3 regions of the Brevibacillus brevis NBRC 100599 genome follow, and region 1 is predicted to be linked to each of the others. Evidence: riboswitches for the same ligand, from Rfam matches in the RefSeq annotation. Region 1 holds a riboswitch; each other region holds the start of a gene.

The links. A riboswitch is a leader RNA that binds a small molecule or an ion and turns the genes downstream of it on or off. The one in region 1 is predicted to bind cobalamin.
Region 2: linked by a shared signal. The riboswitch ahead of BBR47_RS19715 (ABC transporter substrate-binding protein) and the one ahead of BBR47_RS10360 (ABC transporter substrate-binding protein) in region 1 are both predicted to bind cobalamin.
Region 3: linked by a shared signal. The riboswitch ahead of metE (5-methyltetrahydropteroyltriglutamate--homocysteine S-methyltransferase) and the one ahead of BBR47_RS10360 (ABC transporter substrate-binding protein) in region 1 are both predicted to bind cobalamin.

Annotation. Positions count from the first base shown of each region.
Region 1 covers NC_012491.1:2,095,854-2,105,743, forward strand. The annotation lists gene BBR47_RS10335 (ABC transporter substrate-binding protein) at 1-460, shown strand, start outside; gene BBR47_RS10340 (ABC transporter permease) at 554-1,564, shown strand; gene BBR47_RS10345 (ABC transporter permease) at 1,581-2,486, shown strand; gene BBR47_RS10350 (alpha/beta fold hydrolase) at 2,543-3,313, opposite strand; gene BBR47_RS10355 (M24 family metallopeptidase) at 3,438-4,532, shown strand; cobalamin riboswitch at 4,546-4,746, shown strand; gene BBR47_RS10360 (ABC transporter substrate-binding protein) at 4,917-5,936, shown strand; gene BBR47_RS10365 (FecCD family ABC transporter permease) at 6,006-7,019, shown strand; gene BBR47_RS10370 (heme ABC transporter ATP-binding protein) at 7,016-7,828, shown strand; gene BBR47_RS10375 (dipeptidase) at 8,051-9,094, shown strand; gene BBR47_RS10380 (CocE/NonD family hydrolase) at 9,119-9,890, shown strand, end outside.
Region 2 covers NC_012491.1:4,111,371-4,121,260, reverse strand. The annotation lists gene BBR47_RS19740 (metallophosphoesterase family protein) at 1-1, opposite strand, end outside; gene BBR47_RS19735 (manganese-dependent inorganic pyrophosphatase) at 133-1,065, shown strand; gene BBR47_RS31340 (hypothetical protein) at 1,116-1,286, opposite strand; gene BBR47_RS19730 (MerR family transcriptional regulator) at 1,423-2,181, shown strand; gene BBR47_RS19725 (pyridoxamine 5'-phosphate oxidase family protein) at 2,229-2,813, opposite strand; gene BBR47_RS19720 (MBL fold metallo-hydrolase) at 2,970-3,914, shown strand; cobalamin riboswitch at 4,066-4,215, shown strand; gene BBR47_RS19715 (ABC transporter substrate-binding protein) at 4,371-5,366, shown strand; gene BBR47_RS19710 (FecCD family ABC transporter permease) at 5,368-6,405, shown strand; gene BBR47_RS19705 (ABC transporter ATP-binding protein) at 6,414-7,190, shown strand; gene cobU (bifunctional adenosylcobinamide kinase/adenosylcobinamide-phosphate guanylyltransferase) at 7,203-7,769, shown strand; gene BBR47_RS19695 (YitT family protein) at 8,048-8,704, shown strand; gene BBR47_RS19690 (hypothetical protein) at 8,875-9,351, shown strand; gene BBR47_RS19685 (N-acetylmuramoyl-L-alanine amidase) at 9,336-9,890, opposite strand, start outside.
Region 3 covers NC_012491.1:3,308,717-3,318,606, reverse strand. The annotation lists gene nrdE (class 1b ribonucleoside-diphosphate reductase subunit alpha) at 1-415, shown strand, start outside; gene nrdF (class 1b ribonucleoside-diphosphate reductase subunit beta) at 471-1,421, shown strand; cobalamin riboswitch at 1,508-1,707, shown strand; gene metE (5-methyltetrahydropteroyltriglutamate--homocysteine S-methyltransferase) at 1,852-4,143, shown strand; gene BBR47_RS15815 (acyl-CoA thioesterase) at 4,167-4,643, shown strand; gene BBR47_RS15810 (DUF418 domain-containing protein) at 4,993-5,994, shown strand; gene BBR47_RS15805 (MurR/RpiR family transcriptional regulator) at 6,225-7,112, shown strand; gene BBR47_RS15800 (CapA family protein) at 7,153-8,454, shown strand; gene BBR47_RS15795 (MFS transporter) at 8,501-9,760, shown strand; gene BBR47_RS15790 (fatty acid--CoA ligase family protein) at 9,824-9,890, shown strand, end outside.

The DNA.
Region 1 (9,890 bases):
ACGTCCGTACATGCCAGAAGGTGTGAAGATTGCAGAGGCAATCCAGCAAGACCTGAAGAAAATCGGGGTTGATGCTGAGATCGTGACGATGGAATGGGCAACGTATTTGGAAAAGACTCGTTTGGGTGAGCAAGAAATGTTCATGCTTGGTTGGACAGGTGACAATGGCGACCCTGACAACTTCTTGGCTGTCTTGCTCGACAAAAACAACATCGGAAGCAACAACTATACACGTTGGGCAAACGAAGAAGCACATCAATTGATGATGAAAGCACAGTCCACCCCAGACCAAGCAGAGCGCGAAAAAATGTACAAAAAAGTACAAGAGATCATTTTCAAAGATGTGCCAATGGTTCCGCTGGCACACTCTACACCAGCATTGGCAGGAAAAGCGAATATCGTCGACTACAACCCGCATCCAAAAGGATCTGAAAGTTTGGAAAAGGTAGACTTCAAGTAAGCTGATTCATCGGAAAAGGGTAAGAGGAGTGCATACCTCTTCTTACCCTCCTTTCATTCATTTAGCCATTATTTTATGCAGGAAGGCGAGGAGATGGCATTGCTAGCTTACAGCATTCGAAGAATTTTAATGCTCATTCCTGTCTTAGTGGGCATGTCAATCATCGTTTTTTCCATTATTCGTGCCATCCCTGGTGATCCGGCTTTGACGATTTTGGGAGAAAAAGCAACACCACAAGCGATTGCAGACATACGAGAAGCTTTGGGATTGAATAATCCGTGGTACATACAGTATTTCGATTATATGAAAAATATTTTGAGTGGAAATCTTGGGGAATCATTGCAAACGAATGCGCCGATTTCAGATGAAATCATGCCTTATTTGGCGGCGACGACTGAACTTACAATTGTGAGCATGCTGATTGCGGTGTTTATCGGTGTAAATGCAGGGATTCTTTCTGCGTGGAAGCAAAACTCCTGGTTTGACTACTGTGCGATGTTGATCGCTTTGGTTGGTGTATCCATGCCGATTTTTTGGCTAGGTTTGATGGAGCAATGGGTGTTTGCCCAAGAACTGAAATGGCTGCCATCAGTTGGTCGCGACAATTCGCGTAATCCCATAGAGGCTATTACGCACTTTTATATACTGGATACGATGATGGCTGGTCGATGGGATCAGCTATGGGAAGTTATCAAGCATTTGATCCTGCCGGGAATCGCGTTAGGTACGATCCCGATGGCGATCATTGCACGTATCACTCGTTCGAGCATGCTGGAAGTCATGCGTGCCGACTATGTCAGAACCGCTCGCGCAAAAGGGCTGACACAGTTTTGGGTCGTGTACAAGCATGCGCTGAAAAATGCCCTGATCCCTGTCTTGACGGTAATTGGCTTGCAAACAGGGTTGCTGCTGGGTGGAGCCGTTTTGACAGAGACGATCTTTGGATGGCCAGGAGTTGGTCGCTATATTGTGACCGCCATTGGAAACCGTGACTATCCGGTTATTCAATCGGGTATCCTTGTAATCGCGACGATTTTCGTCCTGATCAATCTCTTGGTCGACCTTCTGTACGCCTATATCGATCCGCGCATCAAATATCGCTAAGGAGGGACGAAGAGACATGGCACAACCACAATTACAACCACAAGGTCAGGTAGTACCTTTTAAAGTGAAGCAAGAAGAAGTTGTCTCTCCTTGGAAGGATGCATGGAGGACGCTACGAAAAAACAAGCTGGCGTTGGTGGGCTTCGGGATCATTTTGTTTTTCATTGTTGTGGCGGTACTAGCTCCATGGATTGCTCCGTATCCGTACGACAAAGGCGAGCTCGTGATGAAAAACAAGCCACCTTCCGAAGCGCATTGGTTTGGAACAGATTACAATGGTCGTGATGTCTTTAGTCGCGTTATTTATGGGGCACAAATCTCCTTGTGGGTAGGGACGTTCTCTGTCATTGGCTCCGTTCTCGTAGGGACCTTGCTTGGTCTTTTGGCAGGATACTATGGCAGATGGATCGATACGATCATTTCGCGTCTCTTTGATATTATGCTTGCCTTTCCGAGTATTCTTTTGGCAATCGCTGTCGTTGCCATCTTGGGGCCATCTTTGCAAAACGCCTTGATTGCCATTGCGATTATTAACATTCCGACATTTGGACGGTTAGTACGCGCCCGTGTATTGAGCTTAAAGGAAGAGGAATTCGTCATGGCCGCACGGGCAATCGGAATGAAAAATTCCCGGATTATCATGCAGCATATTTTGCCGAACAGCCTCGCACCAATCATTGTGACCGGGACGATGGGGATCGCAACAGCAATTATTGAAGCAGCTGCACTTGGCTTTCTCGGACTGGGAGCACAAGCGCCAGAACCAGAATGGGGAAAAATGCTCGCTGATTCACGTCAGTACATTCAGAAAGCACCATGGACCGTTATTTTTCCAGGGCTCTCTATCATGCTGACAGTTCTCGGCTTTAACTTAATTGGGGACGGCTTGCGTGATGCACTCGACCCGCGGATGAAGAACTAGTCCAATCACAAAAAGACAGAAGGGAATGGAGATACCGTCCTTCTGTCTTTTCTTATTTATCCTTCTTCCATGAAGGTGCGGCACAACTGATTGAGTGCAGGGGCGGCTTTCGTGATGACTTGATGCTTTACGTTAGGGATTATCTCAAGTCTTGCTTTTGGCAATTTCAGTGTCAGCATTTGCGCATAATGATGCATACGTTTATCTTGTCCGCCATAGGCAAGTAAAATCGGAAGCTGGATGTTGCCCAGGCGCTCTGTACATTGATAGCGGTGTCCGGCAGTATAAAGGTATTTTAAGCTGGTGGGATCTGTTTTGGAGGCGTGCGCCGTCCATTTTTCCCGCATTTCTGGGCTATTGACATGTGAGGAGGCAATGGAACGGGCAAGAAGAGGGACTCCGTGAAGCATCGACAACGCTCGGGCCATCCAAAATCGTCCATGCAAATATAGGTCATTCACTTCGGAAAAACCGCTCACGAGTATACCGCCTCGCGCATGATCAGGATAACGAAGGCAATATTCTAGGGCGATAGAAGCACCTTGGGAGTACCCCAAAATAAAGGGACGCTCAATGCCGAGAGACGGGATCAGCTTATGGAGTCGTTCTGCCAATTCCCTAATAGAATAGGGCTTCTCCATGGGCGAACTGTCACCATGTCCGGGCAAATCAGGGACAATGAGCTGATAAGTATCTGCGAGTGTTTGCTGATAAACAAAATTGATAGAGCCGATGCATGGCGCATGGATACACAATAACGGCTGGCCTTTCCCCGATATGTGAAAAGCAAACTGCTTGCCATCCTGATGGACGAGTATTTGTTCCATTTTTGTTTTCACCCCACCTTTAGGTTGTCCGATCCGAAGTAGATTTTGCAATTGAACTCTTCTTTTTTTGATGGGGAAGTGGTATTCTCGCAATAGAATAATTGGTGAAAGCAGGGTGAAGAAGTTGTTTCAAGAGCGCATTTCGAAGCTCCACACGTTTTTGACAGAGCAAGAGCTGAACGCGGTGTTGATTACCTCTCCCAAGCACGTCTACTATTTGACCGGATTTTTTACTGACCCGCATGAACGTTTTATGGGTCTTGTTATTCCTGCTGAAGGAAAGCCTTCTTTAATTGTACCTGCTCTTGATCGTGAGGCGGCAGCAGAGGCTTCTTTCGTTCAAGATATCCATACACATACGGATATCCAAAACCCGTATGAAATCCTCAAGCAAGTGTTGCCAGCGAACTTGGCGAAGCTCGGCATTGAGAAAAGTCATATGACTGTCGAGCGCTATGAAGCACTTGGACAAGTTGTTCTGGCGTCGAGCTATGTGGACGTGGAAGAGCCACTGCGTGAAATGCGTTTGATCAAATCTGCGGACGAAGTGGATCGTCTGAAGCACGCTGTTCAGTTGGTCGAGGATTCCTTGCGGGAGACCCTGAAAAAAGTCAAAACAGGCATGACCGAGACAGAAATCGTAGCTGAGCTGGAATTCCAGATGAAGCGCTTGGGCGCAGAAGGTCCATCCTTTACGTCCATGGTATTGGCAGGGGAGAAGTCCGCTTTGCCACATGGGAAGCCAGGAACGCGCCAGGTGCAAGAAGGCGACTTGCTTTTGTTTGATATCGGGGTAGCTGCGAACGGATATGTATCCGATATTACTCGTACCTTTGCTGTAGGCAAGATCAGTGCCCAGCTACAAGAAATTTACGAGACAGTTTTGGCTGCCAACGAAGCGGCAATTGCTGAGATTCGTCCGGGTGTGACCTTTGCGCATTTGGATAAAACCGCTCGCGATGTTATCACCGCAAAAGGCTACGGAGAATACTTCATGCACCGCCTTGGGCATGGACTAGGGATGGATGTACATGAATATCCATCTGTTCACAGCCAGAACCAAGAAGTGCTTCGTCCAGGAATGGTCTTTACCATCGAGCCGGGCATCTATTTGCCAGGAGTAGGCGGCGTGCGAATTGAAGACGATGTATTGGTTACGGAAACAGGCGTTGAAATACTCACGCAGTTCCCGAAAAAACTAACTTCTATCAACCAATGAAGAAGTTGGAAAAATTGAATACGTATCGAATGGTGCTGGATGGCATATGCCGTCAGCTTAAAAGGGAAGTCCGGTGAGAAACCGGCGCGGTCCCGCCACTGTAACGAGGAGCGCCTAGCGAATAGCCACTGTTTTTTGCGAGACAAAAAATGGGAAGGTAGCTGGGTGTGTTGATCCGTAAGCCAGGAGACCTGCCATGCGATCATTTACAATCGACCCACGAGGATGGGGCAGATGTGGAAACAGTCTATGAAAGGGCGCCTTTGCGCCTGTTATGGCTATATCTACGTTTGTCATGCACCTCCCGATTGAAATGGGGGGTGCTTTTTTGGTGGGAACATTTGGTCTCATTTCATAATTTACATACAGAAAAGGGGATTACAGATGGTGAAGGCAAACAAAACAAAAACAGTGATGAAAGGACTAGGACTAGGCATCATGACGGGCGTCATGATTATGGTTTCGGCATGTGGCTCCACTACGACAACACAAGCTCCAGCCAAAACAGAACAAACGGCTGCTCCTGCAGCAGAGAGCAAGCCTGTAACATTAACCAATAATGGTATCGAAATGACCTATCCAAAAGCACCTGAGCGTGCCGTGACATTGAACCAACACGTAACCGAAATCATGCTGGCATTGGGCCTGGCTGATAAAATGGTCGGAACCGCTTACCTAGACGATAAAATCCTTCCAGAGTTAAAACTAGAATACGACAAGGTTCCGGTACTGTCTGACAAGTATCCTACGAAAGAAGTGCTGCTGGCAGCGAACCCAGACTTCGTGTACGCCGGATGGAAAAGCGGATTCGGCGAAAAGGGCGTAGGATCGATGCAGGATTTGGAAAAGGTCGGCATCAAATCGTACCTGCAAGAATCGTCTAGCAAGCCTGGTCCAACGATCGACGATGTGTTCGCGGATATTACGAACATCGGACGCATTTTCCGTGTGGAGGACAAAGCCAATGATTTGATCCATAAAATGAAGAGTGAAATGGATCAAACGATTAGCAAAATCGGCAAGGTGGACGAGCCACTTAAAGTGTTCGTGTACGACAACGGGGAAGATAAGCCATTCACAGCAGCCAACAATTACATGACGTCCTTAATCAAGACGGCTGGCGGCAAGAACATTTTTGATGACATTCAAAAGGGGTGGGCAGAGGTCAGTTGGGAACAAGTAGTGAGTCGCAATCCGGACGTGATTATTGTCGTAGACTACGGTGACAGAACTGTTGATCAAAAACGCAATTTCCTTTTGACCAAAAAAGAACTGGCAGATATTCCAGCGATTAAAAATCAACGACTGGTTGTATTGCCATTGTCTGCGGCTTCTGAAGGCGTTCGAGCACCGATTGCGCTGAAAATTTTGGCGGAAGGACTCTACCCGGATAAATTCAAATAGAGTACGCCCCTTTTAAGGGAGGGAATAGCACTGCAACAGATCAAGTTACCTTCTATCATCATTACTTTATTGGTTGGACTCTTCCTCTCGATTACGTTCGCAGTTACGCTGGGATCGGTGGAGATTAAACCGACTACGGTATGGAAAATCGCCTTATCAAAAATTCCGATGCTGACCCAATGGATTGAGGTGGACTGGTCCAAAGGGGAGCAAACAATTATTTGGGATATTCGCTTTCCGCGTGTACTCTTGGGGGCGATCGTCGGCGCAGGTCTGTCTGTCGTGGGAGTAGCGATCCAATCGTTGGTTCGCAACTCCCTGGCTGACCCGTATGTGTTAGGCGTATCTTCAGGTGCTTCCGTTGGAGCTACTTCGGTAATTATTTTCGGAGCATTCAGCATGTACGGGCAGTATGCGTTAACCTTTGGCGCTTTTACAGGCTCCCTCGTGTCCATCATTCTCATTTTTACACTATCCCGTATTGGAGGACAAAACTCGACGGTACGCCTGCTCATGGCTGGAATTGCGATATCTGCGATCTTGTCGGCCATTACCAGTCTGCTTGTGTTTTCAGCGCCGAATGAGCATGGAATTGGAACGGTTCTGTTTTGGTTAAGTGGCAGTCTGGCTGGCGGCAAATGGGAGTACCTGACGATTCCTACATTGATTGTCGTCATCTGTCTCATCGTCTTAATGGCCCAATACCGCTCGCTCAATGCGATGCTGATGGGCGAGGAGTCAGCGGGGACACTGGGGGTTAATACGGTACAATTCCGCAAGCTTCTCCTGGTGATCACGGCACTACTCACCGGGGTGATCGTGTCCATCGCGGGATCAATCGGTTTTGTCGGATTAATGATGCCCCATATTGTCCGTGTGATGGTCGGATCAGATCACAGACGTGTCCTGCCTGTCAGCGCTTTGTTTGGCGCGATATTTCTCATCTGGGTTGATGTAGTCGCCAGGCTTGCATTTGCACCGGAAGAGCTGCCGATCGGTATTTTGACAGCGCTGTGTGGTGGTCCATTCTTTATCTGGTTGATGTTGCGGAGTTCTTATTCCTTTGGAGGTAGCGGACGATGAATTTGCAGGTTGAGAATATATCGGTCGAACTGGAGAAAAAGGGAATCCTGCGCAATGTCAGTCTGGAGGTGTGCTCCGGAGAATTCGTGGGACTGATCGGGCCAAATGGCAGTGGGAAGTCCACATTGCTAAAAAGTATTTATCGGGTACTGAAGCCGCGTTCGGGATGGATCTCACTGGATGGCGACGACGTATACAAGTTAACCTCGCGTCAAAACGCTCAGCGAATGGCGGCAGTACGGCAGGAGTCCTCTGTTGAATTTGATTTTTCGGTAACTGAAATCGTGAATATGGGGCGTGCTCCGCATAAACGACTATTTCAGTCTGATAACGCAGAAGACCTTCAGATTTGTGAGGAAGCACTACAGCGGGTAGGGATGCATACATATGCCGATCGCAGCTTTTTTAGTTTATCGGGTGGGGAGAAGCAGCGGGTGTTAATTGCCAGAGCTTTGGTGCAGCAAGCCCAGTTCCTTGTCCTTGACGAACCGACGAACCATTTGGATGTTCGATACCAGTTGCAGGTGATGGATCTGGTTAAAAATCTTGGGATTACGGTGTTGTCCTCGTTGCATGATCTCAATATTGCAGCCATGTACTGTGATCGTCTGTACGTGATCTGTGACGGGGAAATCGTTACATCAGGGACCCCAGAGGATGTCTTGACACCCACTCTGATCCGGGATGTTTTCGGAGTAGAGACAGAAGTGACGACCCATCCTATTACTGGGAAAAAGCATGTATATTTCTACTCGGAAGCGATCCGTATGAAACCATCTATCCAGAAGGTAATAAGTGGAGCCAACTGACGGGGGACAAGTTGAGTTTCTTTGATTTTCATAAGAGGGGATGCCTAGTCGGCGTCCTTTTTTGTTAAGCCGACGGCAGTAAAAGCGGAAGGAACCTCGCTCCAACTGTCGGGGCTTTACCTGTTAGATGCAAAGGTTCTCTTATTGATCAAAGGAGCCGTGCAATACGTCGCGAATTTGTTGGTAAGAAAAATCCATAGAACAAGATGGGAGATGACTCGTATGACGGAAGTAACGAGAGAACAGGCGCGCAAATTTCATGACGGTGTTCACGTTCTGGATGGGCATTTTGATTTGCTGATGGATGTGGAGATTCAGCGTGGATACGGTCGAACCAAAATGATCGAGACGGAGTATTTGCCACGGTTTCAGCAGGGGGGCGTGCATTCCCTCGTGGCAGCCGTGTTCGTCAAGGATGCATTTGTACCGGAGATGAGTCTGCGCAAGGCGCTCAACCAGATCAGCGCTATGCATGCAGAGGCGGCTGAGTCACCCGCGCACATCGTCATCGCCAAAAATCTGGATGATTTGCAACGGGCAAGAGCGGAGCAAAAAGTATCGTTCATTCTGTCGTTGGAAGGGGCAGAGCCGCTGCATAACGATTTGAGTCTCTTGCGTGTCTTTTATGAGCTCGGAGTACGGATGATGGGGCTGGTTTGGAGTCGGCGCAATTTCGTTGGGGACGGTAGCTTTTTTGCACCGGTGCGCGAAGGGAAAAAAGGAGGCATTACCGATTTCGGTGTGCGTCTTATCGAAGAAGCGGAAAAGCAGGGCATCGTCATCGATGTGAGCCATTTGAATGACGAAGGGTTCTGGGACGTGATGGAAATTGCTGAAAAGCCAGTGATTGCTTCTCATTCCAATAGCCGAACAGTCGTACCGACGATGCGTAATTTGACAGATGAGCAGATCAAAGCGATTGCGGAAAAGGACGGACTTGTCGGGGTGAATGCGTTTAGCATGTTCACAGCGGCTAACAGCGCTGACGCAACTATCGAGAAACTGATAGATCATGTTGACTATATGAAAAAGCTTGTTGGAGCAAGGTACCTCGGTATAGGCCTAGACCTGTGCGATGATTTGACGAAATATTTGCCCTTGGACAAGATTGCCAAAACCGAAGAAATGCCATTTGACGTAGTAAAAGGTCATGCGTCTCTTCCTGAAATTACGCGTGAACTGATGAAGCGTAGGTACACGGATGCAGAAATCGAAGGAATCTTGGGTGGCAATTTCCTCAGAGTGTATCAGCAAGTGTGGAAGTAGATCAGATAACAGGAGGAATGCCGGATGGCACAGACTGGTTTTACACTAGTTTCTTTTGGTTATTATCAATCTGGTATCAAGGTAGCTGATATACGTTTTGAGGATGGGGAAGTTTGGCATCGAAGCACAGGTTGGGATGAGGGTGGTGCGGCTGAAGGTCTATTTGCACAACTGATTGAAGGGGAAGCAGCCTACGAGTTGCCTCTCCTCATCCTGGCACAAAAGCTGCTGGAATGGGAGAGAATCGACTGGGAGAGCGAACAAGTCGTATTTTTGGAAAACGGAGGGCACTACCAACGCCATCTATCCATCGAAGGAACGGGTCCCGCAGGGCAAAAGCAAGCGTGGATCTGGGCGGCGCGCGAAGCAGCGCAGCCAATTGACCTGATCATTTGTGAAAACGAAGTCATCGCATTTGTGCTGACAGGTCGCGGTGATAGTGTCGTATTGGCGAAAACAGGGTGGGAGAATTTGACGCCACTTACGATGTGGCAGGACCCTCTGCTGTCCGAGGTTAACTACGGTGTACATCATTTGGGTAGGCATGATGTAGAGATGAGGGATGGCATTCGTTTGGCGACCGAGGTTTGGCTGCCTGCGGGCTTGGCGGAAGGACAGCGAGTTCCGACGATTTTCATGCGCACTCCCTATGGACGGATGGATGGCATTTTTCGCCGTTTACCTTTTGTAGCTCGCGGATATGCGCTGGTTGTTCAGGATACGCGCGGACGAGAGGATTCCGAGGGAGAGTGGATTCCACTCGTTCATGAGCGAAATGATGGAGACGACAGCCTCA
Region 2 (9,890 bases), 2.0 Mb from region 1:
TAAGATCAGGCTCTGATTGATCTTCAAAATCGTATTTTCAATGATCCGATTTGAACCTATAATGTATCTTGGGCATATCCTCTAAGCTGTGGTATAATTTGGAAGCCAAATTACGATTAAGGAGTATGGATGATGGAAAAAAAACTAATCTTCGGTCATAAAAATCCAGACACAGATTCCATTTGTTCAGCACTTGTGTACGCTGACTTGAAAACAAAATTGGGCGCGAATGTAGAGCCTGTACGCCTCGGTGTAATCAGCAGCGAAACAGCATTTGTGTTGAATTACTTCCAAGTAAAAGAGCCGCGCCTCGTAGAAACAGTGGCAAATGAAGTAAATGAAGTCATCCTTGTAGATCACAATGAGCGCCAACAAAGCGCGAATGACATTGAGCAAGTGCAAGTGGTAGAAGTGATCGACCATCACCGTATTGCGAACTTTGAGACGAGCAATCCTCTCTACTTCCGTGCCGAGCCGGTTGGATGCACGACTACCATTTTGAAGAAAATGTACAAAGAAAACGGCGTAGACATTCCAAAAGAGATGGCGGGCTTGATGCTTTCTGCTATCATTTCGGATACGTTGCTGTTGAAATCCCCAACCTGCACGGAGCAAGATGTAGCGGCTGCTCATGAGCTGGCTGAAATCGCAGGTGTCAATCTGGAAGCATACGGTCTGGACATGCTCAAAGCGGGGGCAGACCTGAGCGACAAAACAATCGAACAATTGCTCACATTGGATGCAAAAGAGTTCCAAATGGGCAATGCGAAAGTAGAAATCGCACAAGTAAATGCAGTAGATGTCAATGATGTACTTGCACGCCAAGGCGAACTGGAAGCAGCTATGAATGCAAGCATCGCTGAAAAAGCTTTGGACCTGTTCGTGTTTGTTGTAACGGATATCTTGAACAACGATTCTGTTGCGATCGCTCTTGGTAGCGCAACACAAGCGGTAGAAAAAGCGTACCAAGTAACATTGGTGGACAACAAAGCTGTTTTGAAGGGCGTTGTCTCCCGTAAGAAGCAAATCGTACCGGTATTGACTGATACATTCCAAGCTCTGTAAAAAAGAAAGGTGGCTGCCATGCACATGATGCGGGCAGCCATTTTTTATTTTTACATTCCCTGGCTAGGGTTGTTGTGCATTTGGAACAAGTTTTGCTGGGCATAAGCATCGTCACTGTAATGCGTGATGGCATGTTTATCTCTGGCTTTGAGGCTAAGCAGCCCTGTTAATCCCCATCCGGCACCGACTACGGCTACAATGAAACCGATGATATAGAGCATCGAAGTCCCCCTTTGTATGGCGTTATCTATATTTTAACAAATTATGGATAGAGAGTAACGCCAATTTTATGCTGAAAATGTGTTTGACATTGACGGTCCGTAAATGTGTACGATCAATTTGTCAGGAGGAATGAACATGGAATATACGGTGCAAAAGCTAGGACTCCTGGCGGGTGTCAGCACCCGGACGCTCCGATACTACGATGAAATTGACCTTCTCAAGCCGGCGAGAATCAATTCGTCAGGGTATCGCATTTACGGACAGCTAGAGGTTGATCGATTGCAGCACATCCTTTTTTACCGCGAGCTGGGTGTGAGCTTGGAGGAGATCAAGGAGATCCTGGATTCACCAACCTTTGATGCTGACCGAGCACTGTGGGAGCACCGCGAGAAGCTCCTGGAAAGGCGAGCGCAATTGGATGCGTTAATCGCCAATGTCGATTTGACATTAGCACAAAGAGAGGGGACCAAAACGATGAGTGACAAACAAAAATTTGAAGGCTTCAAGCAAAAGATGATTGATGAGAATGAAGAGAAGTACGGGGCAGAAATTCGAGCGAAATACGGAAATGACCAAATCGAAAAATCGAATCAGATGGTCAAAGGCATGACAGAAGAACAGTATGCCGCGCTGGAGAAATTGAACGCAGACCTGCACGATACATTGGCGCAGGCTTTTTCGACAGGTGATCCTGCTCATGAATTGGCGCAAAAAGCAGCAGATCTTCACCGTCAATGGCTCAGTTTTTACTGGGACAGCTACAGCAAAGAAGCGCACGCAGGTGTTGCCCAGATGTACGTCGATGACCCGCGCTTTACTGCTTACTATGACAAGGAACAGCCAGGTGTAGCCGAGTTTCTCCGCGATGCAGTGGTCATTTATACCAGCAAGTAAAGAGTTTTCAAACAAAGAAGCTGCGAGCAAGGCAGCTTCTTTGCGTTTTACGCTTCGTTATCCCCACCTACTGCGGGAAAAAGCTTTTGTCCCAGTGGTGTTGGCAAGCCATCCATGCTTACTACGTTGTTTTCCTTTTGATAAGCAAGCAGTTCCTGCTCGTCTTTAGCCAAAGTCCATTTCTGAAGGGTGTCCCGTTCTTTTGAGTAGGAATAGAAGGGGATAGCCCAGCCGCAAGAAGTCTTTACTTCCTGTACGTTTACGGTAATGATTTGACGAGCACCGGGCAGAAGCGGGAAGTCTTTTACGAGCTCATCCCACCGAGGCGAATCTGGGAGAATAACCGTTCCTTTGCCGAATAAGCGCATGATGAGAGGAGGGCCTTCAAATGCACAAAACATGAGAGTAATCCGGCCATTTTCCTGTAGATGTGCACTGGTTTCGTTTCCGCTTCCGGTCAGGTCTAAATAGGCCACCTCGGTAGGCGATATGATGCGAAAGGAATCGTACCCTTTCGGTGAAAGATTCACATGACCATCTGTATCCATAGGAGCAGAGGCAACAAAGAACATTCGTTGCTTCTTGATAAACTTCTCATGCTCAGGTCGTAACTCAGAAAAAAGCTGACCCATTTCGCACCCCTCCAGGTAATGAAATTGTTTTTGCTACCCTCATAATACGATGAAAATATGAAGAATTTGTGTTGTTTTTCCCAGTGCGTGCTAAATAGGTGATAAAGTGTAAATATTCTCGCAACAAAATGACCTTTGAAAAGGAGGAGCATTTACATGCAATCATCACAGCCAATTTACTTAGGGGAGCGCATCCATCTAATAGACGGTTTCGATATGGGCTGGGCGGAACGCACGGGGACTTATGTCATCGCTGAAGAAGAACTGACTTTGGTTGAAACAGGGCCAAGCCCCTCCGTCCCATACATCAAGACCGGCCTCGCCAAGCTCGGTTTTACCCCGGAGCAAGTAAAATACATCATCGTGACGCACATTCATTTGGATCATGCGGGAGGAGTGGGACTTTTTCTAAAGGATTGCCCAAACGCAAAGATCGTCGTCCATCCAAAGGGTGCACGTCACCTCGTTAATCCAAGCCGACTGATCGCAGGGGCGAGAGCGGTGTATCATGATGATTTTGATCGATTGTTTGATCCGATTGAGGCTGTTCCCGAAGAGCGGATTTTGATTCGTGGAGACGGGGATACACTAAAGATCGGAGCGAATTGCGTGTTGGAGTTTCTGGATTCGCCAGGGCATGCCAATCATCACTTCAGCATCTACGATCCCGTTAGCCGTGGCATGTTCACAGGTGATACGGCAGGTGTACTTTATCCGCAGCTTAAAAAGGATGGTATACACCTCGTACTGCCATCTACTTCTCCGAATCAGTTTGACCCGGATGCCATGTTAGCGTCTCTACGTCGATTTGAAGCGCGCAAGCTGAATCGCATTTACTTTGGTCATTTTGGGATGTCTGAACAGGTAGACGATGTGTACCGCCAAATACGTGAGTGGCTCCCTGTGTTTGTGGCGGAAGGAGAATCAACACTTGCTGTTGGACAAACATATGCTGATCTGTCTCGTAAGTTATTGGAACGAGTCTCGGAGCATCTACAGTCACAAGGCATCAATGATGACCACGAAGTTTTCGGAGTACTCAAGCTCGATTTACAGGTGTGCGCCATGGGCATTCTGGATTATTTGCACAAACGTGGTTAAAAGCTTTGCCAAAAGCATTCCATTTGCCTGAACCTTTTGTTCAGGTGTTTTCATTTTTAGCAGGCAAGAAAGTATTGGCTTACGTGTTTGTCATTCTTTTTTCATCCAAGGAATGCTATGATGTAGGATGAGTCATGGACTGTGACAATTTCAAACGTAACAGCAAATAGGTGCCTCGTCTTTTCTCAAAAAGATCGGGTGAAAAGGGAAGTCGGTGAAAATCCGACGCGGTCCCGCCACTGTAAATCGGCTCGTTCCTCAGCCGTAAGCCAGGAGACCTGCCTGTTTGTTTTTGTGCCTGTTGCCTTCGCGGAAAGGATCGGCCTATTTCAGGAAGCAGACCATCCTGTCTGTTTGCCCTGAGGTGCCGACCCTTTGATTTCCGAATGGAAGCAAGGGTCGCTTTTTTTATTGGAAGGTACAGTCAATCAGACACGCAGAAAGGAAGTTCTACATATGAAACGTTCATTGCGATTCATGATCCCACTACTAGTTGCGGCGAGCCTCGCAGGTTGTGCGGGTAACGATAACAGCCAGCAAGCACCTGGTGGACAAACCAGTGCACCGCAGACAGCACCGCAAGAGAATACAGCCGAGCAGCCTGCAAAACAAACTACGTATCCGTTGACAGTCAAGGATGCGACAGGAAAAGAAGTAACCTTTGCAAAAGCTCCTGAGCGAATCGTCTCCACATCACCTGCCGAGACAGAGATTTTGTTCGCATTAGGCTTGGAAAATCGGATCGTAGCTGTCTCAGACTACGATGATTATCCAGAAGCGGCGAAGACAAAACCGAAAATTGGCGGCGTCGTCAAACCGAATGAAGAAGCGATTCTCGCTCAAACGCCAGATATGGTCGTCGGTGGGATTTCGATGGAGAAGCCAGTGGCTGACAAGCTCAAATCTCTCGGGATGCCCGTCTACATTACCCATCCGACAAAGATGGATGACATCCTAAACAATGTGTTGGTGATGGGAGTTATCACTAACAAACAAGAACAAGCCGAAAAAGTTGTCGCGCAAATGAAGAAGGATATCGCGTACGTTCAAGAAGCAGTGAAAAATGTAAAACCAGAAGAGAAGAAAAAGGTATACCTTGAGTTTTCCCCAGGCTGGACAGTCGGAAAAGGTGAATTCATGGATGAACTCATCACACTGGCTGGAGCGACAAATATTGCCTCTGACACACAGGGCTGGAATCCGATCAGTGAAGAAAAGATTTTGCAAAACGATCCAGACGTCATTTTGTATGCGAGCGGAATTACCGATGAAAAGACTGGCGTCAAGCTGGAGGATATGATCGCCAAGCGTAATGGCTGGGATAAAATGAAGGCGATTCGTGAAAAACAAATCTTTGGCATGGACCAAAATATTTTGTCCCGTCCTGGTCCGCGTATTACACAAGGCTTGATTGAAGTAGCGAAGGCGATTTACCCTGACTTGGTGAAATAAAATGAAGAAACGATTGTTCATATGGGGAGGAGCCAGCTGTCTCGTCCTTCTGGCTTCAATAATCATCAGTATCTCGATGGGGGCGGCACACCTTCCCATTTCGCAAGTATGGCTCATCCTGCTCCACCAAATCTCGGGCTTGTCTGAGTGGATCACCGTAGCGTGGCCGGAGTCATCTGAGCAAATTGTCATGAAGGTTCGTTTTCCACGCGTTGTATTGGCTGTTTTGATTGGCGCCTGCTTATCTCTTGCGGGAGCGGGCTTTCAGGGAGTTTTGCGCAATCCGCTCGCAGATCCGTTTACGATGGGCGTGGCATCTGGTTCTGCTGTCGGAGCAGCCTTTTTGATCCTGTTTGGCTTGCAAATCAGCTTTTTGGGTGCATGGAGCACGCCTGTTGTCGCTTTTCTTACAGGACTGCTCAGTTTATGGATCGTACTCGGACTCGCGAACACCCAAGGAAAGCTGCAAACGGAGACCCTGATTTTGTCTGGTGTTGTGGTGCAGGCTTTTCTCGGCTCACTCGTTTCCTTTATGGTGTCGCTATCGGATCAGACGGTGAATGAGATCGTGTTCTGGCTGATGGGCAGCCTGTCATTTCGGGGCTGGGCCTTTACGTATGTCTTGATTCCGTACTTGGTCATAGGCGGAATGGTGCTGGTAAGCTATGCGCGTTCCTTGAACCTATTTGCGTTAGGCGAGCGGCAGGCTGCGCATCTCGGCGTCCATGTAGATCGAACGAAGCTGGTGGTTCTGGTCGTCTCGACACTCCTGACGGCAGCGGCGGTTTCTATCGCGGGAATTATCGGGTTCGTTGGCCTGGTGGTACCGCACCTCGTCCGTATGCTGGTTGGTCCTGACCATCGAATTTTACTGCCGATGGCCGCGATCTGTGGTGGTATTTATGTGCTGTGGGCCGACACTCTCGCCAGAATGCTGCTGAGTCCAACGGAAATCCCGCTCGGTGTTGTGACAGCTTTTCTGGGAGCACCGTTTTTCGCGTATTTATTGAAGCAAAATAAACGCTTTAGGAAGAGGTAACGTATGCAATGATCAATGTGCACAGCTTGCAAAAATCGTATCAGGATACGCCAGTTTTGCACGGAATCGATTTTTGCGTGGACAAGGGAGAATTTTTTGGCATTATCGGACCAAATGGAAGCGGTAAATCCACCTTGCTGAAAATGATTTCAGGGGTCATCAAGGCAGATGCAGGAGATATTTTGCTTCAGGAGAAAAAGCTTCATTCCTATCCACGCAAAGAGCTTGCCAAAATACTGGCTGTATTGGAGCAAGAGGGGCTGCCGCCAGTCGGCTTTCGAGTCCGAGAGGTGTTGGAGATGGGACGCTTTCCTTACCAAAATTGGCTGGGGGAAGAGAAGCAGGATGTCGCATCGCTTATTGATGAAATCGTACAGATGCTCGGCCTTGAACATTTGGAAGAGCGCACACTGGATCAGTTGAGTGGTGGGGAAAAGCAACGCGTAGCTTTGGGGAAGGCATTGATCCAAAGACCTCAAGTGCTGTTGCTCGATGAACCCACGACTTACCTCGATATCGGGTACCAGATTCAGCTTATGGACATCGTGCGCAAATGGCAAAAGACGACACAGGTGACGGTCATTGCTGTGCTGCACGATCTGAATCTGGCCTCCCTTTACTGCGATCGTATTTTGATGCTGCATAAAGGAAAGCAGATAAGCGTCGGCACACCAAAAGACATTTTGCAAAGTGACAGAATAGAGGCTGTATACGGAACTAGACCGATTGTCATGGAGCATCCTGTTCATCATTTGCCGCAAATTATTTTGCAATCGCAAGTGTAAGGAGACAAAAGCATGATCGTACTGATAACAGGTGGAGCACGCAGCGGAAAAAGCACGTTTGCCGAAAAATACGCGGCTCATTTGGGCTCCTCGGGTGTTTACATCGCGACCGCACCAATCACTGATGAGGAAATGGAAGAGCGGATCTTGCACCATCGCGACCGCCGCTTGCAGTCCAACTTTCCTTGGCAAACGATTGAGGAGCCGTATGCATTGACAGAATGGCTGACGAAGCTCGGAGCACAAAAGGACATACAAGAACAGCAGACAGTGATTTTGATTGATTGCTTGATCCTTTGGCTTTCCAATTGGCTTTTGCATGATCAGGAGGAGCAGTCGTTTGAGGGTGTGCTCCAGCAGGTGGATGTGCTGGTAAACAAGCTAAAAGACTACCATGGCACCGTTTTGCTGGTGACAAACGAAGTGGGCGACGGACTCGTCCCACAACATCCGTTAGGCCGTATGTTCCGAGACTTGGCGGGGCTGATGAATCAGCGCGTGGCAGCTGTTGCCGATCAAGTTTTTCTTGTCACAGCAGGAATTCCGGTGGAACTAAAAGGACAAGCTTTCCGATTTTAACGCGGTGAAAAGACGGTTTCGAATCGTCTTTTCACCTTTTTTATGATATAATACAAGAAAAGCCATGGAAGGGATCAGGATACCATGCGTCCCCATAGGACGATCTGGAAACGTTTTGACCTCTCCTACATCTAGCTTCGTAGTAGTCGATCGTCACTGAAGACGACTAATCTACTACGAAAGCGAGGCCATTTGTATGAGTAGCGACTTATGCTTGCGATGTTCCTCGGTAGTCGGTTGGTCGTCTGTGCCTAAACCGACAAAAATGCGAGGAAACCATGATGAGGAGAGCGCTGCAGTTATCTAAGCGTTATAGTATGATTTTGTTTGGAGCTTGTTTACTTGCTTTTGCGTATTATCACATTAACTTTCAGAACCATTTGTCTGAAGGTGGGTTTGTTGGCTTGGGGTTACTGGCGAAATACGCCTTTGACTTGTCGCCAGCGATGGTGATGCTTTTGCTAGATATTCCACTGTTTTTGGTTGCCTGGTTAGTAAGAGGCCGCCAGTTCATTTGGGACACCATTTTTGCATCACTTGCTTTTACCGTGTTTTACGATTTGTTTGAACGATTTTCACCGATTGTCATGGATATGAGCAGAATGATGCCGCTGGCGTCTGTCTTGGCCGGTGTATTGACCGGGCTAGGTACCGGATTGGTTCTGCGCTATGGAGCTGCGACAGGTGGAGACGATATTTTCTCCCTGTTGATCAGTAAGTACACGGGATTGTCCATTGGTACGGTCTTTCTTTTACTGGACGTTATTGTGCTTTGCATGTCGTTCTGGTTCGTACCGATGAAAGAGATGATGTATACCATTTTGGCCGTTGTCATTTCCAGCCAAGTCATCACCTGGACCGTCAATCATGGTGCAGGCGTGGAGGTCATGGAAGAGGAGCACGGGCATGGAAGCGTCTCGATGACCCACCGGTAATGAGTAGATATTCAGTTGAAAAACATGCCTATACAAAAGCAAGCAAAAGGCCAAGTCGGTTTTCATGTCGACTTGGTCTTTTGAGCGTTTATGACCGTTTTTGTACATAATATCCTGCTTTCCTAGTGGATACTAACCAACACAGATACTATCGATGGAAAGGACCTGCCATGAGCGATCCGTTTTTTAGCAACTATAAAGCATTCGTCGTCATACCGGCGGATGAGAAGCAAATGGGACCGGAGCCTTTTAGCCCGAACGATTACGCCAGCCATTTCATTCTGACGTTTTCGCTGTACGATGCGGTTATTTCCTCTTGGAGGGAAGCGACAAAGTATAAAGTGCAGGCAAAAAAAGGGCTGTCGAATGTGATCGAGGGTTTCAATGCCAAACGCCGTGGTACAGCCCGTCTGCATCTGTTGGAAATGGAAGAAGACCAGGCATATTTCGTCCTGGCCTTGTCGTTGAAAATCCAAAAGGACAATGAAAAAGCGGTCATGGAGACGATCACCAATCTGCTGGACAAAGATTTCGCTACCGACTTGTTGATCGGCGAGACCTGGTATCAGATCATTGGTGCCAAAGGGAAATTCGAGCGGAAGCTATTCTCCTACAATGTCCAGCCGTACGATTATCGCCCGAAGTAATCTGCTAGGGCTTCCGTAATCGCCTGAGCAGCTTTGTCCTGATAGGACGATGTACGGACGATGCCTTCATCCTTTGGATTCGATAGAAAGCCAAGCTCAATTAAGACGGACGGATCATTGTTTTCGCGCAGGACGTGATAATTGCCGAATGAAATGCCGTTGCTTCTTAAACCGATGCCACCTGCCAAGCGAGACTCAATCGCTCGAGCTAATGGCTCATCCTTGCCTTGCGAATAATAAAATGTAAGGGTACCGCTATTTGGCTTCACAGAAGAATTGTAATGGATGCTAATGAAGGCATCTGCTCCCTTTGATTCGCTAAAAGCGACACGCTGCGCTAGCGAAGGTTTTTCTGTATCACTTGTCCTCGTCATGAAGACTTGCGCACCACGTTGGCGCAGCTTGCTGGCGAGTAGCGTGGCCGTTTTGTAATTCAACGTTTTTTCCATGCTGTTCCACTTCGTTCCCTGTGTCCCGACATCGGAACCGCCATGTCCCGGGTCGATGACGATGACTTTTCCTTTTAAGCCTGGCGATTT
Region 3 (9,890 bases), 1.2 Mb from region 1:
AAAGGTGCAAAAGCATGGCGTTTATCATGCGTACCGTTTGGCGATTGCACCGACACAGAGCATTTCCTACATTCAGAATGCGACTTCTAGCGTGATGCCAATTGTTGAGCATATCGAAACGAGAACGTATGCCAACTCTACGACGTATTACCCGATGCCGTACTTGTCGCAGGAAAACTATTTTTACTACAAATCGGCGTATGTAATCGATCAATTCAAAGTGATTGATCTGATTGCCGAAATTCAAGAGCACATCGACCAAGGAATTTCGACTGTGCTGCACGTGAACAGCAACATTTCAACCAGAGAACTGGCTCGCTATTACATTTACGCAGCGAAAAAAGGTCTGAAGTCGCTCTACTATACGCGGACGAAGCATTTGACTGTAGAAGAGTGCATTAGCTGCGCTGTTTAGTGAACGCGATTCATATAAGGAAAAGCATCAAGCAAAAAGAGAAGAGGAACGCCATATGAAAGCAGTCAATTGGAACAGGCCGGACGACGATTTTACGATGACGTTTTGGAATCAAAACATCATGCAGTTCTGGACGGATGATGAGATTCCGTTGTCAGATGACAAGATGGCCTGGATGGAGCTCAGTGCGACTGAACGGGATACGTATAAAAAAGTATTGGGCGGTCTCACCTTGCTGGATACGGTTCAGGGTGGAGTAGGGATGCCGAAGATCATGGAGCATGTCGATGGACTGCAAAGAAAAGCGGTTCTCGCCTTCATGGGTATGATGGAGCAAATCCATGCGAAATCGTACAGCAGTATTTTTACAACGCTGGCATCGACAGAGGAGATTGACGGTATTTTTTCGTGGGTAGAAAACAATCCACATCTGCAAAAGAAAGCGGCCCTCATCTCCAAACGCTATCAAGAAATTGAGAAACCGAAAGACTTGTACATGGCGATGGTAGCGTCCGTCTTCCTGGAAAGCTATCTGTTTTACAGCGGCTTCTTCTATCCGCTCTATTTGGCGGGGCAAGGAAAGATGACAAGCAGCGGGGAAATTATCGACCTGATTGTTCGTGACGAGAGTATCCACGGACTCTATGTCGGCGTTCTCGCGCAAGAAGTCTACCAAGGTCTGAGTGTGGTCGAGCAGACCGCAGCAATAGAGGAGCTGTATGCCCTTTTGCATGAGCTGCAAGAAAATGAAGAGGCCTATACGACTTCGTTGTATACCGAAATCGGCTTGGCTGACGAGGTTCATGCCTACGTGCGCTACAACGCGAACAAGGCATTGATGAATCTGGGTCTGGACCCGCTATTCCCGGAGGAAGAAGTAAACCCGATCGTGCTGAACGGCATTCGCACGCAGACGAAGCAGCATGACTTCTTCTCGAAAAAAGGAAATGGTTATGTCCGTACACTAAACGTAGAGCCGTTGACGGACGATGATTTTAGATTTTAGTATGACAAAAAATGGATTCTGTGTTACTGTATGAACAGTGTGCTGCCCTGCTCGTTTTCTGGGGCGCTTCACAGAACCATGATAATTTCATAGGAGTGGGAACAGGTTCTTTGGTTATCAAGATCGACCAAGGATGAAAAGGGAAGTCGGTGAGAATCCGACACGGTCCCGCCACTGTATGAGGGGAGTCGGCACATTTATTAGCCACTGATCCAAACGGATTGGGAAGGTATGTGCAGATGATGATCCCAAAGTCAGGAGACCTGCCTGTTTCGACGACACTGTTTAACCTACGGGAGATAGGGAGGTGTTAGGATGCTGTGATCTCAGTGCTTATTTGGCATTTCTAACGTTCTTTTTGATCGTTGGAGATGCCTTTTTTATTGGGCGGATTCAAGTCAAGATCGAATGAAGAATGGAGAGGAAGCTCATGAAAAGCAGCAATTTGGGATATCCACGGATCGGGAAGAACCGCGAGTGGAAAAAGGCATTGGAAGCATTTTGGGCAGGCAGCATCGATGAGGCAAGCCTGGTACAGCAAATGGAGCAAATCCGTCACCAAAACCTGTTACGTCAGCAGGAAAAAGGGGTCGAGCTGATCCCTGTGGGTGACTTTACGTACTACGATCACATGCTGGATATGGCTGTGATGTTTGGAATGGTCCCCAAGCGTTATGAATATGAGGGAGGCCCGGTTTCATTAGCCACATACTTCGCCATGGCTCGCGGTTCGAAGGAAGCTGTCGCCAGCGAAATGACGAAATGGTTTAACACGAACTACCATTACATCGTCCCGGAGTTCGGTGAACGACAACCAGCCATAACCGAGAACAAGCCTCTCCAGGCCTATTTGGAGGCCAAAGAAAAGTATGGCATCATCGGAAAGCCTGTTATTGTAGGCCCGTATACGTTTGTCAAATTGTCCAAAGGATATGAGAAAAACGAATTTGAGATCATCGTGGATCAACTCGTTCCGCTCTACATAGACGTTCTCCGGGAGTTAGAGCTGCACGGCGTGGAATGGGTGCAAATCGATGAGCCTGCATTTGTACGGGATGTCTCTGAGCAAGAACGCGCCATCATCAAGCGTATCTATACGCAAATCGGTCAAGCACTACCGCATCTACAATGCATGCTGCAAACCTATTTTGAAGCGGTGGATTGGTACAAGGAGCTAGTTTCCTTACCAGTAAAAGGAATCGGTCTTGATTTTGTACACGGAGCGAAGCGCAATTTGACTCATCTGAAAACACACGGGTTTCCAGCAGACAAGATTCTCGCAGCGGGAATCATCGACGGTCGAAACATATGGCGTGCGTCCATTGAGGAGAAATGGGAGCTGGTCAATGAAATTTCCGAGATCGTTCCACTCGAAAAGCTGTGGCTGCAGCCGTCTAGCAGTTTGTTGCACGTTCCTGTAACAGTTGAAGCAGAGAGCGATTTGCCAGAGGAAGTCGTGTCTGCATTGGCGTTTTCCGACGAAAAACTAGGGGAAGTACAGCTTTTAGTCCAAGGATTCCGATATGGGAAGTACGTCATTTCAAAAGAGATCGCTCAAAATGAAGCGGACTTGCTGAAGCTCGCATTATCTCCAGCAAGGAATCGTCAAGATGTGAAGAATGCTTTACGTCAAATCACTGCTGTCAAACTTGAAAGAAGTATTCCTTATCTCGAACGTCGAGAGATTCAACAAAATACGTGGAAGTTGCCACTGTTGCCAACGACCACAATCGGTAGTTTCCCGCAGACGGCGGAGGTTCGTCAAGCTCGACAGCAGTTTAAAAAAGGGAACTGGACAGTGGAGCAATACGACGCTTTCATTCAGGCGCAAATCAAGGAATGGGTCAAAATACAGGAAGAGCTCGGTCTGGATGTCCTCGTCCATGGTGAGTTCGAACGAACAGATATGGTTGAGTATTTTGGCGAAAAACTCGATGGCTTTTTGTTCACGAAAAACGGCTGGGTGCAGTCATATGGCTCGCGCTGCGTGAAGCCACCTGTTATTTACGGAGATGTGGAGTTTGTGGCACCAATGACGGTCAAAGAAAGTGTGTTTGCAAAATCATTGACCGCCAAACCAATGAAGGGTATGTTAACGGGCCCAGCAACTATTCTGAATTGGTCGTTTGCTCGAGACGATGTCTCCAGACAAGAAGTGTGCGAACAAATCGCGTTGGCATTGCGAAAAGAGGTAGAAGCCTTGGAAGAAGCGGGGATTCTCATGATTCAAGTTGATGAACCAGCGCTGCGCGAAGGACTTCCGCTCAAAAAAGAAGAGCAAGCAGCTTATCTCGAGTGGGCTGTCAGAGCGTTTCGTCTAGCGACTTCCACTGTTGCGCCGAGCACCCAGATTCATACACATATGTGCTATTGCGAATTCCATGATTTCATGGACGTCATCAGCGAACTCGATGCCGATGTGATCTCGATTGAAACCTCACGCAGCCACGGAGAGCTCGTGTCTGTGTTCGAAACAGGTACGTATGATAAAGGCATCGGGCTCGGCGTATATGATATCCATAGCCCCCGAGTTCCAGCTGTTTCAGAAATGGAAGATATGGTAGCACGAGGCGTACAGCTACTTCCACCGGACCAATTTTGGATAAACCCGGATTGCGGGCTGAAGACGAGAGGAAGAGAAGAAACCGTTCAGTCATTACGAAACATGGTTGCGGCAACGAAAGCGATTCGGAATCGTTTGACAGCTCAGTCGGGAAGGTGAACGCGATGAGAGGAGCCACACAAATGATGACAGAAGCACGACCGATCCAACAATCGAGAACCTTTTTGACTGATCTCGTCTTTCCGCCGGATACCAATCACCACCATACCATTTTCGGTGGGAAAGTCATGGCCTATGTAGATAAAATCGCCTGCATCGCAGCTATGCGACATTGCCGTAAGCCAGTTGTCACTGCGTCCAGTGATTCCTTCGATTTTCTCGCGCCAATCAAGACAGGGGAAGCGATCAACCTCGAGGCATATGTCACCTGGACCCATAAGACATCGATGGAAGTATTCGTGAGAGTGGAAGCGGAGAACTTGTTGACCGGGGAAAAGCGCATGACAGCACGCGCGTATCTGACGATGATTGCCCTCGACGATCAAGGAAAGCCGACGATCGTGCCTGGTGTCATTCCTGATACTGAGGAAGAGCGCATTCAGTATGAAAAAGCGAAGGAACGTCATGTATTGAGAAGGAAGCGGAAGGTAGAGATGTAAGGGGGGACACTATCCCCCCTATAACGAATAGATGCCTCTGGTGAGCTTGGTTGCAACAGGTCACCGGAGGTATTTTTTTTATGACTATTTAGAAAGTCGTTTTCTGCCACTGGATTCATTCTCGCTTCCGTACGATTTACCTTTTCGTCTATGGCTAACTTCTTTAAATGAGGTGCTCTGGTAATTTTACGATTTAGTAAGATTGTATTCTGTATTGTAAGACAGCAGTCATTCATTTGTCTAAAGATAACGTGTATGTTTAAGTCATGAAACCGACTTGGGGAGTTGAAAAGATAAAGGTAGGTAAGGTGTTTAATCTAAATGAATATTTTCAACGAGGAGATTCTACATGAATAAAATAAATTCATATACAAGAATAGACATTATGGATTACTTACGAGGATTTGCCTTGATTGGGGTACTTCTTGTGAATAGTTTTCAGGTGATGAATAATGTGTCGAATTATAATGAATTACATGCTGGACTGTATTATATTTTTAACAGTAAATTTTATCCAATTCTATTTTTCTTATTTGGGCTTGGAAGCTACTTTTTTATGAATCGATCCCAACAACAAATAAAGAACCGTTACCTTCTGTTTTTCCGCAGAATCTGCTTCTTATTTGTACTAGGACTGATCCATACATTTTATGCACCGTCAGGTATTCACGATGTGCTGATGCAGTACGCTGTACTTGGCCTATTTATAGCTCTGTTTTTTAAAACAAATCGATGGACGAACTTAGTGGTAACGATAATTCTAATCATTTTGTCTATCGTAACTGCCTTTTGTCAACCGTATTATGGGGAGAGAATTGCATGGCTAGAACTTATCTCAGCAATTAGTAAATGGTTATCTCTGATGATGATAGGTTTTACCATGGGCCAATTTAAAATAATGGAAAATATCTATGCGAAAGTAAAGCATGTTTTGATTTTTTTAATTGGGATAATATGTGCTTATGTCATTTTATATTTTGTATTTATCTCAGTAGAAATTACTCCAGCAGGCATTGAAATACTAGAAGATTATTTAGTTTCCTCGATGATGGTTAGCATCCTTATTATTTCTCTGCAATGGAATCAGATAAAAGCTATATTGTCTCCATTAAAATTATATGGACAAATGTCCTTAACAAATTATCTTGCACAAAGTGCCTTACTAATTGTTTTTAGCTCCATGATTAGTATTCATTCTTTGATTACTTTCTTAATCATTCATGCTGTTCTACTCACTGGTAGTTCCATATGGTTAAAGTATTGTAAGATGGGACCGGTTGAACTGTTATTACGATCTTTCACTTATTGGAGTAAAGTTCAAATACAAAAGACGAAGCAAGTTGAGAAATAAGCGAAATACGATATAGCTTGAGGGCTGGGTTCCAAATGAATGTCTCAGTACGGAATGAAAAGAGAAGAGAAGAGAAGGGGCCTTCCAACTGTGGAGGTCCCTTTTTACAGTTTGCATACACCAAAATGAAGTAATAACTACATTTCCTAAGAAGTATTGAAGTGAATTATCGCAAAGGATATACTATTCTCAAAATTAAAACAAATCAGAATGGCAAAGGAGCTTCAGGTATGGCACAACTCGTAAAAGAACGGATTCGGAAGCAGTATGGAAAGCTGACAGCAAGCCAAAAAATCATCTGTAAGATCGCGATAGAAAAGCCCAGCTTACTTGCGATCCATACCGCCAAAAAAATTGCGGAGTTTACGAATACCAGTGAAGCGACCGTCATTCGCTTTTGTTACGCATTGGGTTACTCCGGATACACAGAGCTTCAGGAAGAAATCAAAAAGTCTCTTTTGATAGGGGACCAAAGGAAGGGGCCGATCCAGAAATATCGAGACACGGAGGTTACGCTCGATCTGAGCAATTACGCCCATCAAGTGATGGAGAGTGATATTGCGTATCTCCAGCAAGGCTTGCAGCAAATCGATTACAACTTGCTCCATGATGTGGTCAAAAGCATCGTGCAGGCTAACCGAATCGTAGTGGTGGGATTTCGCTGGTGCCATATACCTGCAAAATGGCTGTTCTCGGCGTTGAATGCGATCAAAGGAAACACACATTTGTATACGGGAGCCGTTGATAACGCCGATTATTTTCTCACCGAACGAGATCAAGAATGGCTGGTCATTGCGATTTCATTTCCTCGTCATCCTAGCGAGACAGTTGCAATGGTCCATTCAGCAAAAGAGCTGGGAGCAAAGATCTTGGCGATTACGGAAGGCGAGTTCTCCCCTATCAGCCAAGTCGCAGATCATCTCCTGAAAATCACCACACCCCAACCCGTTGCCACTAGTGGTATGCCCACACTATTCTCCATGCTAAATGTCTTGATCAAAGGCGTCATGCTCCACGACTCGGAAAATGTCCAGAAACGATTGCAGCACTATGATGAAATCAGTTCGAAGCTATACTCGTTTGTTGGAGAGGAAGAGGAAGACTTCTCGATCTATTGAAAACAGTAAAAATGAGAAAAGCGAAAGGGGAATCCTGCCAATGACCAAGCCGATTTGGTTCTCAGCGACTGGCGACAGCTTCATTACACGCAATCTTCCATACAGGGACCAAGCTTTTGAAGAGGTATCCAGCTTGCTGCACCGTGCGGACGTACGCATTGCGAATCTGGAGACGACCGTACACGATAACGAGGGCTATCCCAGCGCACAAAGCGGAGGCACGTGGGCAATGTCACCACCTTCCGTTTTGCAAGTCATGAAAGATTATGGCTTTAACATGATTGGGTGGGCGAATAACCATACGCTCGATTATTTGTATGGGGGACTAGAAGCAACAGAACGATATCTCAATGAATATGGCTTCGTCCATGCTGGAGCAGGCAAAAATCTCGCTGAAGCGGGGGCGCCGCGTTATCTCGAATGCGAAGGAGCCAGGGTAGCCTTGATCGCTGCAACGTCGACTTTTCATCCATGGTGGGCGGCCGGAGATCAGCGTTCGGATAGTATCGGCAGGCCAGGGATCAATCCGATGCGATATATCATGACACACCACATTACGGAAGAAAAGCTCGCTGATTTGCAAGCCATTGCGGAGTCGACGGACATTAACGCCTTCAACAAGCTTCTCATCGAGGAAGGCTTCATGAACGATCCGGGCAAGGAGATCTTTCTCTTCGGAAATGCGCGTTTCATGGTAAGCGGCGAAGAAGGAACGACTACTCAGCCGCATCCGCGCGATCTGAACAGAATCGTCAAAACGATTGAGCAGGCAAAAAGGCGGGCTGATTACGTCATCGTGAGTATTCACGCGCATGAGATGAAGGGGGATGCGAAGGAAGTGGCGGCTGATTTCTTGCCTGTGTTCGCAAAAGCTTGCATCGATGCGGGCGCACACGCAGTGGTGGGACATGGCCCCCATTTATTGCGAGGCATTGAAATCTACAACAATCGGCCGATCTTTTACAGCTTGGGGGATTTTATTTTTCAGACAGAAGCCGTTACGAGTCAGCCAGCTGATTTCTACGAGCACTATGGTTTAGACCACAACCATAATGTGGCAGATGCGTTGGAAGAGATGAGTGCCAACTACACACGCGGACTCTGTGTGCACAAAGAGGTGTGGGAGTCGGTTATTCCCTTGTGGAAAATGCAAGATGGTGAACTGCTCGAACTAGAGCTGCATCCGATTGAATTAGGCTTTGATCTGCCTGCACATCGTATGGGGTGGCCGAAATTAAGCGAGGATATCTCCATCTTGGAGGGGCTCAAAGCTTTGAGTGAACCATATGGCACAGTGATCGAGATCACGGATGGAATTGGGCGCGTGCGACTTTCAAAATAGCGGGAAACGGCGGTAGTCTATTTCCTACACAAATGGAGTGATTCACATGATGGCCAGAATCACCATGATTATGTTGTTTTTGCTATACATGATCAATTATGCAGATAAAACGATTGCGGGATATTCTGCCGTGCCGATCATGACTGAATTTTCAATGAACGAGAAAGAATGGGGACTTGTTGGAAGCAGCTTCTTCTGGTTTTTCTCTATTGCCGGAATTGTAGGCGCGGCATTATCGGATCGCATCGGGACGAAAAAAATGCTGGCGATCATGGCACTATCCTGGACTGTCATCCAATTCGGCGCTTATGCGATCGCGGGTTTGCCGATGCTTGTCGTAGCGCGGGTATTGCTTGGAATAGGCGAAGGGCCATTTTGGGCAACGGTTGTTAGCCATTTGAACAAATGGTTTCCCGAAGAGAGGCGTGGATTGGTTTATTCCACGGTGAACTTCGGTGCTTTCGTCGGTGCGGTTGCTTCCGCACCGATGATTGTCGCGCTGATCGATAGCTATGGATGGCGATTTTCCTGGGCGTTTATGGGCGCACTCAGTCTGATATGGCTCCTGGTCTGGTTGTGGATTGGAAAAGAAAAACCACATGTCACTGTCGCTCCTGCAAAAGGCGCAGCTCCTACCTTGCCAAAAGCGAAATGGTCGGATATATCCGGTATCTTGCTCTCATCCACGTTTCTATTCTGTTTTTTAATCTATTTCGCACAAATATGGGGGACGACCTTCGCATCCGTATGGGAGCCTGTCTATCTCGTCAAGGTCTTCCAGTTTACGAATCAGGAAATGGCCTACGCGATTGCTGGCACGGGACTTTTAGCCGGACTGATGACCATACTCATTTCTTCAATTGGTGATCGTTTCTTTAAAAAGCATCGCAGCTATCGTAAATCATACGTTTTGGTTGGCGGTGTTTCGATTATTTTAGGGGGACTGTGCTTTTATGGTGTGACTCTCGTTCAATCTACCGTATTTGTTTTAATCTTCCTGTGCCTCGGAAAAGGGTTTGCCTTTTCTGTTGGGACAGCTGCCTCAGTCATTGTCAGCAGCTTGTTGCCGGAACGCACGGGACTTTTAGTAGGCGTGTTGTCCAGCCTGGTTACATTGGCAGGGATCATCTCGCCGTTGGTAACGGGCGCTATTGTTCAGTCAGCTGGAGATATTGGAACTGGTTTTGGCAACGCCATGATCGTCAACGGGTTGCTATTTATTATTTGTGGCGTGCTTTTCCTGCTCTTTGTGAAGCGCAATGAACAAGTCAGTCAATTAGCACCGCCAATCTCCCATGTTTCCTAAAAGTAATGCTTTATAGGCTTGTCTCTAGGTGTTAAAATTTTCTGAAAAGGGGGTAGGTGTGCGATGTATCATTTGAATGAAAGCCTCATGCAGAGCGCGAAACAGTTTGCGGATCGTCCAGCCTTTGTCT